Regions from separate parts of the Vibrio gazogenes genome, predicted to be linked through region 3. Evidence: predicted binding sites of a transcription regulator. Region 3 holds the regulator's gene; each other region holds the start of a gene.
What was found. The regulator MetJ, encoded in region 3, represses methionine synthesis genes. The targets are predictions, from matches to a motif close to TTAGACNTNTANANGTCTAA.

Region 1: a site for MetJ is predicted at 1,830-1,849, ahead of metE (5-methyltetrahydropteroyltriglutamate--homocysteine S-methyltransferase). Genes of this name have one in related genera too.
Region 2: a site for MetJ is predicted at 2,168-2,187, ahead of metK (methionine adenosyltransferase). Genes of this name have one in related genera too.

Annotation. Positions count from the first base shown of each region.
Region 1 covers NZ_CP092587.1:1,516,739-1,520,024, reverse strand. Annotated here, with positions in the region: gene metE (5-methyltetrahydropteroyltriglutamate--homocysteine S-methyltransferase) at 1-1,643, opposite strand, end outside; gene metR (HTH-type transcriptional regulator MetR) at 1,917-2,828, shown strand; gene MKS89_RS06840 (amino acid ABC transporter ATP-binding protein) at 2,869-3,286, opposite strand, start outside.
Region 2 covers NZ_CP092587.1:2,920,415-2,923,700, reverse strand. Annotated here, with positions in the region: gene MKS89_RS13025 (SprT family zinc-dependent metalloprotease) at 222-734, opposite strand; gene metK (methionine adenosyltransferase) at 929-2,083, opposite strand; gene tkt (transketolase) at 2,457-3,286, shown strand, end outside.
Region 3 covers NZ_CP092587.1:241,892-245,177, reverse strand. Annotated here, with positions in the region: gene MKS89_RS01070 (malic enzyme-like NAD(P)-binding protein) at 1-289, shown strand, start outside; gene MKS89_RS01065 (glutathione S-transferase) at 380-1,030, opposite strand; gene metJ (met regulon transcriptional regulator MetJ) at 1,191-1,508, opposite strand; gene MKS89_RS01055 (O-succinylhomoserine (thiol)-lyase) at 1,722-2,888, shown strand; gene MKS89_RS01050 (bifunctional aspartate kinase/homoserine dehydrogenase II) at 2,888-3,286, shown strand, end outside.

The DNA of each region.
Region 1 (3,286 bases), 1.3 Mb from region 3:
TACTGCGACCACTCGACTGTGATTGGCTTTTCACGTTCGATATCAGCCACAACAATGGCAGGTTTGACACAGCGTGAACCATAACTTTGTACCCATCCGAAACGCGTTGTCTGGAATCCGGATAAGTTCTCCGCGAAATACTCCACCATATCATTCCGCTCAGCTTCACCATGAACCAAAACATCCAGTCCCAGAGATTCCTGTCGCTCAACCGCTTCATGAATATGTGCTTTTAGCGCGGTCTTATAGTCGCTTTCAGATAACCGCCCTTGCTTAAAATCACGCCGCAATCTTCTGATTTCGCTGGTTTGAGGGAAAGAACCGATGGTTGTCGTTGGTAAAAATGGCAGCCCCAAAGCCTCTTTCTGATGTATAGCGCGCGCTTCATAAGGCAACGCTCTAGTTGCCAGAGCTTCGGTGATCGCTTCAACCCGCTGACGCACATGTGGCTTATTCACCTGTTGGGAGGCTCGGCGCTGTTCAATCGGGCGGCTATAGTCCTGACATGCTTCAACAGCTTTGACATCACCGTCTAACGCGGCACCAAGTAATCCCAACTCAACCACTTTTTGACGGGCAAAAGCAAACCAACTCTGCGTTTCTTCACTCAGTCCGGTTTCCAGTGAAAGATCAACCGGACTATGGAGTAGTGAGCACGAACTCGCGACCCACAAACGATCACCAAGCTGCGCTTTAAGGGGCTGTAACTGTTTGAGTAATAATGCCAGATCGGCTCGCCAGACATTGCGTCCATTGATAACACCGGCAGATAAAATCCAATCTGTGGGCAGTTTTGCCGCGACCTCCTTCAACTGCTGCGGCGCAGAAATAGTATCAATATGCAGTCCATCGACGGGCAAAGCGGTCACACGCTCTAAAATATCAGTAATCGAATCAAAATAAGTGGTGAGCAACAGCTTGGTTTTCCTCTGTTTCTTTTGTAATTGGTCATAAGCAAGTTGAAAAGCATCCAGCCAGGTTTGCTCTAATTCCAACACCAGAATCGGTTCATCAATCTGAACCCACTCAATCCCCTGTGCAGCTAATTTATCCAGAATAGTTTGATAAGCGACCGTTAACCGAGGCAATAATGATAATCGGTCAAACCCCTCGACAACGGATTTACCCAAATAGAGATAACTCAATGGCCCTAGTAATACCGGCTTCACTTGATGCCCTTGTTGAATCGCTTCATCGACTTCATCAAATAACTGTGACCAGCTCACCTCAAACGTATCATCAGCTGAAAATTCCGGCACAATGTAATGATAATTGGTATTAAACCATTTAGTCATATCGGAAGCTGCACTGCCACCTTGACAGTCACACCCTGGACGGGACTGCCCTCTGGCAATCTTAAACAGTGTATCGATATCCATATCTCCGTCCCGGTGGCGTTGTGAGACATGCCCTAATAACAGAGAGGTATTCAATACATGGTCATACCATGCAAAATCACCGACAGTTACGAAACGAAGTTGATTGTCCGCCTGAAGCGTCCAGTTCTCTTGACGAATCGAGGCACCAGTCGCTGCCAACTGAGATTGATCAAGCTCTCCGCGCCAATACCCTTCTAAAGCAAATTTGAGTTCTCTTTTATCACCGATACGAGGAAAGCCCAGAATATGTGTTGTTGTAGCCATGAATATCATCCTTTATTGATTATTGCTTGTCGTGAGTATTTGATACTGACTTATCTTTCAGACATAAAAGATGTCTAGATGGCTAAAATATCGTACAAAATGATCTCACTGCCAATCACCAATTCTTCAACCGACACATTAGTAAAATTCATAGTCATAAAAGTAAATTGAAATTAAATAACTCATATAGCCGTCTAGATGTTTACATGTGGTAGGTTTCAGCGTAATTTAGTAAAAATATTCAACATGATTGAACATGAATGAGGAAAACTCATGTTAGAAATCAAACACCTCAAAACATTGATTTCACTCAGAGATACCGGGTCTTTAACCGCAACCGCAACCGCGCTACACCTGACCCAGTCGGCTCTGTCTCATCAGATTAAAGATCTGGAATCACGGATTGGCAGCCCACTATTTCTCCGTAAAACACGCCCCGTTCGATTTACATCCGAAGGTGAGATTTTGCTACGGCTGGCGGAAGATGTATTGCCGCGAATGGCTCAGGCAGAGAACCAAATCGCCGGTCTCAAAGAAGATGTGAATGGGCGTCTGCATATGGCGATCGATTGCCATTCTTGTTTTCAATGGCTGATGCCTGCGCTCAAGGAATATCAGCTCAGTTGGCCGGATGTAACGTTGGATTTTTCTTCCGGATTTGGCTTTGAACCCCTTCCTGCACTACTGGCAGGAGAGCTTGATCTCTTGATCACCTCGGATATTATGCCCCGCTCCGAAATTCATTACGAACCGTTGTTTGATTTTGAAATGCGCCTTGTCACCGCGATCAATCATCCGTTGGCTGACGCGGCAGCCATTCAACCCACAGACTTAGCTGGCCAAACCATGTTGACTTATCCGGTTCCGAAACAACGTCTCGATGTGTATAAGCACTTCCTTCATCCCGCGGGAGTGGAACCTCTGAAATGGAAACAGGCAGATAATACGCTCATGCTGGTCCAGATGGTTTCAGCTGGCTTAGGGGTTGCGGCACTGCCCAATTGGGCCATCAGCGAATTTTCTCGCCAGCGTCTGATCACCAGTAAACCGCTGGGACAAGGACTATGGCGACGACTATTTGCTGCCGTGCGACATGGGGAAAAAGAGAAACGTTATCTACAGGCTTTCTTTGCCACGGCTCGGCAACAGTGTAAAACACACTTAGAAGGGATAAAAATCGCCTGATAAAAATGACTTCCGCCAGTAAACTGGCGGAAAGTATCGACTATAAAATTTTAGCCAGAAATTGCTGCAAGCGAGGATGTGGCGGAGATTCAAATACAACCTGAGGCGTGTCATCAACCAATAGTGCGCCTTCTTCCATAAACAACACACGATCTGCGACCTCTTTGGCGAATCCCATTTCGTGCGTCACAATCACCATCGTCATGCCTTCTGCTGCCAACCCCTTGATGACATCCAATACTTCACCCACCATTTCAGGATCAAGCGCTGACGTCGGTTCATCGAACAACATCAAATCCGGTTCCATGGCCAACGCCCGGGCAATCGCCACACGTTGCTGTTGTCCACCGGACAAGTGAGAAGGATAGTTATTCATCCGCTCAGCCAGACCGACTCGTTTCATCAACGCTTTCGCGGCCACTTCAACGTCTTTCACCGGGCGCTTAGCCACTTTCAGT
Region 2 (3,286 bases), 840 kb from region 3:
TCCTGAACCGGACTTTTTCTCAATCGATTTTTTCTCAGACAATTTTCTCTAAACCGACTTTCTTTAAACCGATCTGTGAACAGGATGGTTCTCAACAAGCTTCCCATCAATCCAAGCTTCCTATCAATCAAGGCCTGTCGCTTTTATTGGGTATAAGATGGGCGCTGCAAACTGAAATTACAAGAGGGATCATTGAAAACAAAAGGGAAAAACCTCGTTTGTCATTCATATCCGGTGCCATTATATCTCAGTGGCTGGTGGCATTGTGTACAACGATAGATGACTTGCTGACGCTGTACTTTCCGGTGACGACGAATCGACAACGAAAATTGCTGACATTGGCAATGGTATGCGAAGGTTTCTCCGGCTACGGAACGTGTATCAAATTGGTGGGTTGTCTGAGGGGGCAAACTGAAAACCTGTGTCATCACCGATTGCCATTCTGAACCGTGTGGTCTTACTCGTCCATATAGGTGGTGAACCAGCAAGTGAGCTATCTCGTGAGGAATCACTTGTTGTAAAAACTCGCTTTGATTTTCAACCAGCAGCACCGGGTTCAGACGGATTTCCCAGCGATGACAATAAGCTTTTCCGGCCGCTTTACCACGCAGTTGATAGCTAAGACTTGGTTGCGGGAAGGGGTGTTGAAAGTAGTGCGATGCTTGCTCAATACAAGACAAGATCCGAGCGGTGACTTGGGTATGAAGTTCAGCTGATATTGGTGAGGCTGACACGTTGTTCTACCTTATCTGTTTGGCTCTTCTTTTCGGTTAAAAGCAATTTTTAGCTCACAGCAAATTTGTATGAAACTGATTGCATTTAATGATGCAATCCAAGTTATTTATCATGTCGGTTTCTGTATATAGAAGCAAGCCCTCCGAGTGGAGGGCTATGAATTCAAGATAATGCTGTTGATGAACAGGCTGACTTATTTGAGGCCGGCGAAGTCCCGTAGTAATGCAGCTTTATCGGTTGCTTCCCATGGGAATTCATTTCGACCGAAGTGACCATAAGCAGCAGTCTTTTTATAGATCGGCTGAAGCAGATTCAACATTTCCTGAAGTCCGTATGGACGAAGGTCGAAGAACTGACGAACGGCTTCAATGATGATATCGTGTGCAACTTTTTCTGTGCCGAATGTTTCAATCATGATTGAGGTCGGATCCGCAACACCAATCGCGTAAGATAGTTGAATCTCACAACGATCAGCCAGACCGGCTGCAACGATGTTTTTGGCAACATAACGCGCTGCGTAGGCGGCTGAACGGTCAACTTTAGATGGATCTTTTCCGGAGAAGGCACCGCCACCGTGACGTGCTGCACCACCGTATGTATCAACGATGATCTTCCGACCAGTCAGACCACAGTCACCCATTGGACCACCGATAACAAAACGACCGGTAGGGTTGATAAAGTATTTGGTTTCTTTGTTTAACCATTCAGCTGGCAGCGTCGGTTTGATGATCTCTTCCATCACCGCTTCTCTCAATGACTCGGTTGAAATGGAGTCACTGTGTTGCGTGGATAATACCACGGCATCGATTCCGGCAATTTTGCCGTCGTTATATTGGAAAGTTACCTGAGATTTTGCATCCGGACGTAACCATGGCAGTGTGCCGTTTTTACGCACTTCTGACTGACGTTGAACCAAGCGGTGAGCGTAAGTGATCGGGGCTGGCATCAGGACATCAGTTTCGTTGGTTGCATAACCGAACATAATACCTTGGTCACCGGCGCCTTGTTCTTTCGGGTCGGCGCGATCGACACCTTGATTAATATCCGGAGACTGTTTGCCGATGGTATTTAAAACTGCGCAAGAGTCCGCATCGAATCCCATATCTGAATGGGTATAGCCAATTTCACGAACAGTGGTTCGGGTTAATTCTTCAATATCTACCCAAGCTGATGTCGTGATTTCGCCACCAACCATGACCATGCCTGTTTTGACATAGGTTTCACAGGCAACACGCGCTTTTGGGTCTTGTTCTAAAATCGCATCAAGTACGGCATCGGAAATTTGATCGGCAATTTTATCAGGATGTCCTTCTGATACGGATTCAGAAGTAAACAGATGCTTTGTCATGAGAACTCCACTCAGATGATGAGCAAGTCGTACTGAACACTTACTCGAAATTATTTGCAAACAAGCGCTAAACGCAAGAGATGTTTTTACATCTAGACGTCTATTCTATTCTGCGTCAATGGAATTACAAGCTTTTTTTTTTATGATTAATAAACATCATGATGCTTATTGGAAATGACAGTGTTTTTCATTTCGGGAAAATAACCGATAAATCTGCGATAGATCGCGCACTTATCGGCACAGTAAATCGATTGCGCCAAGTAAAGGGCTTTGCGACAATATAGTGCTTTTTTTAATATGGTATTTTGCAAATACGGTGTTATTTCGTCGTAATCTACATTCATTTTTTGCTTTATGACTTTCAGGAGCTGACATGTCTTCCCAAAAACGTCTCGCGAATGCAATCCGCGCTTTAAGTATGGATGGTGTTCAACAAGCCAACTCAGGTCACCCCGGCGCCCCGATGGGGATGGCGGATATCGCTGAAGTGCTGTGGCGCTCTCACCTGAACCACAATCCACAAAACCCGAATTGGGCTGACCGCGACCGTTTCGTGCTCTCTAACGGCCACGGCTCGATGCTGATTTATTCACTGTTGCATTTGACGGGGTATGATCTGTCGATTGACGACCTGAAGAACTTCCGTCAGTTGCATTCGAAAACACCGGGCCACCCGGAGTACGGTTATGCACCGGGCATTGAAACCACAACCGGGCCACTCGGACAAGGCATCACCAACGCGGTTGGTATGGCAATTGCGGAGAAAGCGCTCGCCGCGCAGTTTAACCGTGACCAGCATAATATCGTTGACCATCACACTTATGCTTTCCTCGGTGATGGCTGTTTGATGGAAGGGATTTCTCATGAAGCGTGCTCTTTGGCCGGTACTTTGGGTCTGGGCAAGCTGATTGCGTTTTGGGATGACAACGGCATTTCGATTGACGGTGATGTGGACGGTTGGTTCACAGATGACACGGCGAAACGCTTTGAAGCGTACGGCTGGCATGTTATTCCGGCGGTAGACGGACATGATGCTGCGGCGATTGAAGCGGCGATTACCGCAGCCAAAGCGGAAACGTCACGTCCGACATTGATTTGTACCAAAACTGTGATTGGTTTTGGCTCACCCAACAAATCCGGCTCTCATGATTGCCACGGCGCACCACTGGGTGCGGATGAAATCAAAGCAACACGTGAGCAACT
Region 3 (3,286 bases):
CTGCTTCCCGTTCATCTTCCGTGGTGCGCTGGATATTCGAGCCAGCGAAATCAACGATGAAATGAAAATTGCAGCGGTTGAAGCGATTCGCCAACTTGCCAAAGAAGACGTACCGGCAGAAGTTCTGGCTGCGGCCGATATCGATAGCCTTTCATTCGGCCCCGAGTACATTATCCCCAAACCGATGGATCCACGTCTGTTGCCACGAGTCGCCAGAGCCGTTGCGCAAGCCGCCGTTGATTCAGGTGTTGCTCGGATTTCAATGCCCGAAGGCTACATGCAAGATTAATCCAACACACTGGTAGAACATCACGGATACAAAAAAAAGAGGATACACGGCGTGTATCCTCTTTTTATGACTTGTTTTTAATCGCTTGATTCAAGCTGGGATCTTTTGCAATGCTTGCTGATAGCTCGCCAGTTGAACAACCTGTTTATGATAGCGTTGAATATTGGGATAGGCAGACAAATCCGCCCGCATATCGGCAAGCTGTAAGACCAGATGCATCTGAAAATCTGCACCACTGAGCTGCTCTCCGGCAAACCATGAACGTTGCGCAAGCGTATCATCAATATAACGCAAGAAAGTAGACACACGAGGCTCAATCACTATCTGATCCATCTTGTTGAGAAAAGAACCAATCAATGGACGCAACAAGAATGGGAGTTTTTCTCTCGATTTGATAAAGATCAGCCGCATAACCAGCCACATCATGAAAGAACCTTCAGCGGCATGTAACCAATAGCGATAATCCAGTAAAGCCTGCCCTGATTCAGGCCGGAAACGACGTTGATGGTCATAGGTATCGATTAGATACTCGATAATAGCACCTGACTCGGCAATGGTTTGTTCACCATCAACAATCATCGGAGACTTGCCTAACGGATGAACCGCTTTCAAAGACTCCGGAGCCCCCCAAGTCTTTGGATTTCGGCTATAATGAACGACTTCATATTCGAGTTCGAGCGCTTCCAACAACCAGACCACACGTAATGCCCGAGACTGTTCAAGGTAGTGAACATAGATCATATCAAACGTCCCTTATCTGCAAAGGAAACAACCAACTTGCTGTATTGTTTCCCTTGTTGAAGAAATTGATTTCATATTCTCTGAGGTTAAAGCAATGCGTCCAAATCAGCCAACATGACAAAAAATACGTTATCTGCCTGAGAAGCCAGACTCCTGTGAATTAGTCATCATAAGATTCAAATTCAATGCCCATTTCGGTCATGATTGCTTTTGCTTCTGTGGGAATATCATCCGGGCGATCTTTACGCAGATCTTCATCCGTCGGCAAAGGCTGACCAGTATATGCATGTAAAAACGCCTCACACAAAAGCTCACTATTTGTGGCATGACGTAAGTTATTGATCTGGCGTCTTGTCCGCTCATCAGTCAATACTTTGAGAACTTTCAATGGGATAGAAACCGTAATTTTCTTGACCTGCTCGTTTTTCTTACCATGTTCAGCATAAGGACTTATGTATTCACCATTCCAATCAGCCATTGCTTCCCCTCATTGCCGGAATTCGTCATTATTATCAAAAAAAGTAGGTGTTAATTTTAGCTTTATTTACTGCTATAAGCAAAGACATATAGACGTCTAGAAGTATTGACGTCCCATTAGAAAATCAGTAAAGTGAGCAGCCATGTCCAATCCGTGTCGATTGAGATCGACAGTTATGAACGACATCTGCCATCAAGTAGGAAGGAATTACATATGAGCACTCATAAACCTGCAACCATCGCCGTTCGAACGGGTATTGAGTCAGACACGCAATATCATGCAGTCGTTCCACCGATTTATCTCTCAACGAATTATGGATTTCCGGCATTCGGTGAAGTCCCTCAGTACGATTATACCCGTTCCGGTAATCCGAACCGCGGACTGCTGGAACAAGCACTTTACGAACTGGAAGGTGGACAGGGCGCCGTGATTACCAACTGTGGTACATCAGCGCTTAATCTATGGGTTTCTGCCTTCATCGGCCCCGATGATCTCATCGTCGCACCGAATGACTGTTATGGCGGCACGTATCGTTTATTCAATTCCCGCGCCAATAAAGGTGACTTCCGGGTGTTATTCGTTGATCAATGCGACGATGCAGCGCTCACGGAAGCTCTCGCCCAGAAACCGAAACTTATTTTGCTGGAAACACCATCCAACCCGCTCGTTCGGATCGTTGATATCAAAAAAATCTGTCAGCAGGCAAAACAAATCGGCGCTTTAGTCGCTGTTGATAATACCTTCCTGACCCCAGTCTACCAACAACCTTTGTCGCTGGGTGCTGACTTTGTGATCCATTCGACGACAAAGTATATCAATGGCCACTCAGATGTGATTGGCGGCGTGATCATCAGTAAAACTGAAGCACACGCGGAACAGCTTTCCTGGTGGGCAAACTGTATCGGCGCCTCCGGTACCCCATTCGATAGTTATATGACACTTAGAGGGTTACGCACCTTGGGCGCAAGAATGCGTAGTCATGAAGAAAATTCACTGAAAATTCTCGCTTACTTGCAGTCTCAAGCGCTGATTGGAACCATTTATCATCCGAGTTTACCGACCCATCCCGGTCACGACATTGCGAAGAAGCAACAAAGCGGATTTGGTTCGATGCTCAGCTTTGAATTTGCGGGAAGCCATGAAGCGCTACAACAATTTGTGAGCCGGCTCAATCTGTTTTCATTAGCTGAATCACTCGGTGGTGTCGAAAGTTTAATTTGTCACCCGGCAACAATGACCCATCGTGCGATGGGTGAGGAAGCACTCAACAAAGCCGGTATTTCGCTACAACTATTACGGCTATCGGTCGGCTTAGAAGATGCCGATGACTTGATTGCCGATCTGGATCAATCCCTGAATTGGGTAAAGGAGAATTGTTGATGACCACCGTACGCCACCTCCATAAATTCGGAGGAAGTAGTCTGGCTGATCCGGCATGTTATCGCCGCGTTGCTCAAATTCTCAAAGAGTATTCGCAAAGTCACGATCTAGTTGTGGTTTCTGCAGCGGGCAAAACAACCAATCAACTCATTGCTTTTATTGAAAATTTAACCGTAGAACCACAACAGGCCCAAGAAATTTTGGGTCAGATTCAACAGTTTCAACGCCAGTTGATTGCAGACTTGCTCGAAGGAGAAGCCGCTCAAGCACTGACGAACCGAATGAATGATGAGTGTATAACCCTCGCTGAACTCCGCGCACCACTGAGTGCCGCCCAGCAGGCGTTCGTATTGGCTCATGGTGAGATTTGGTCATCCCGCTTAATGGCTGCGTTACTC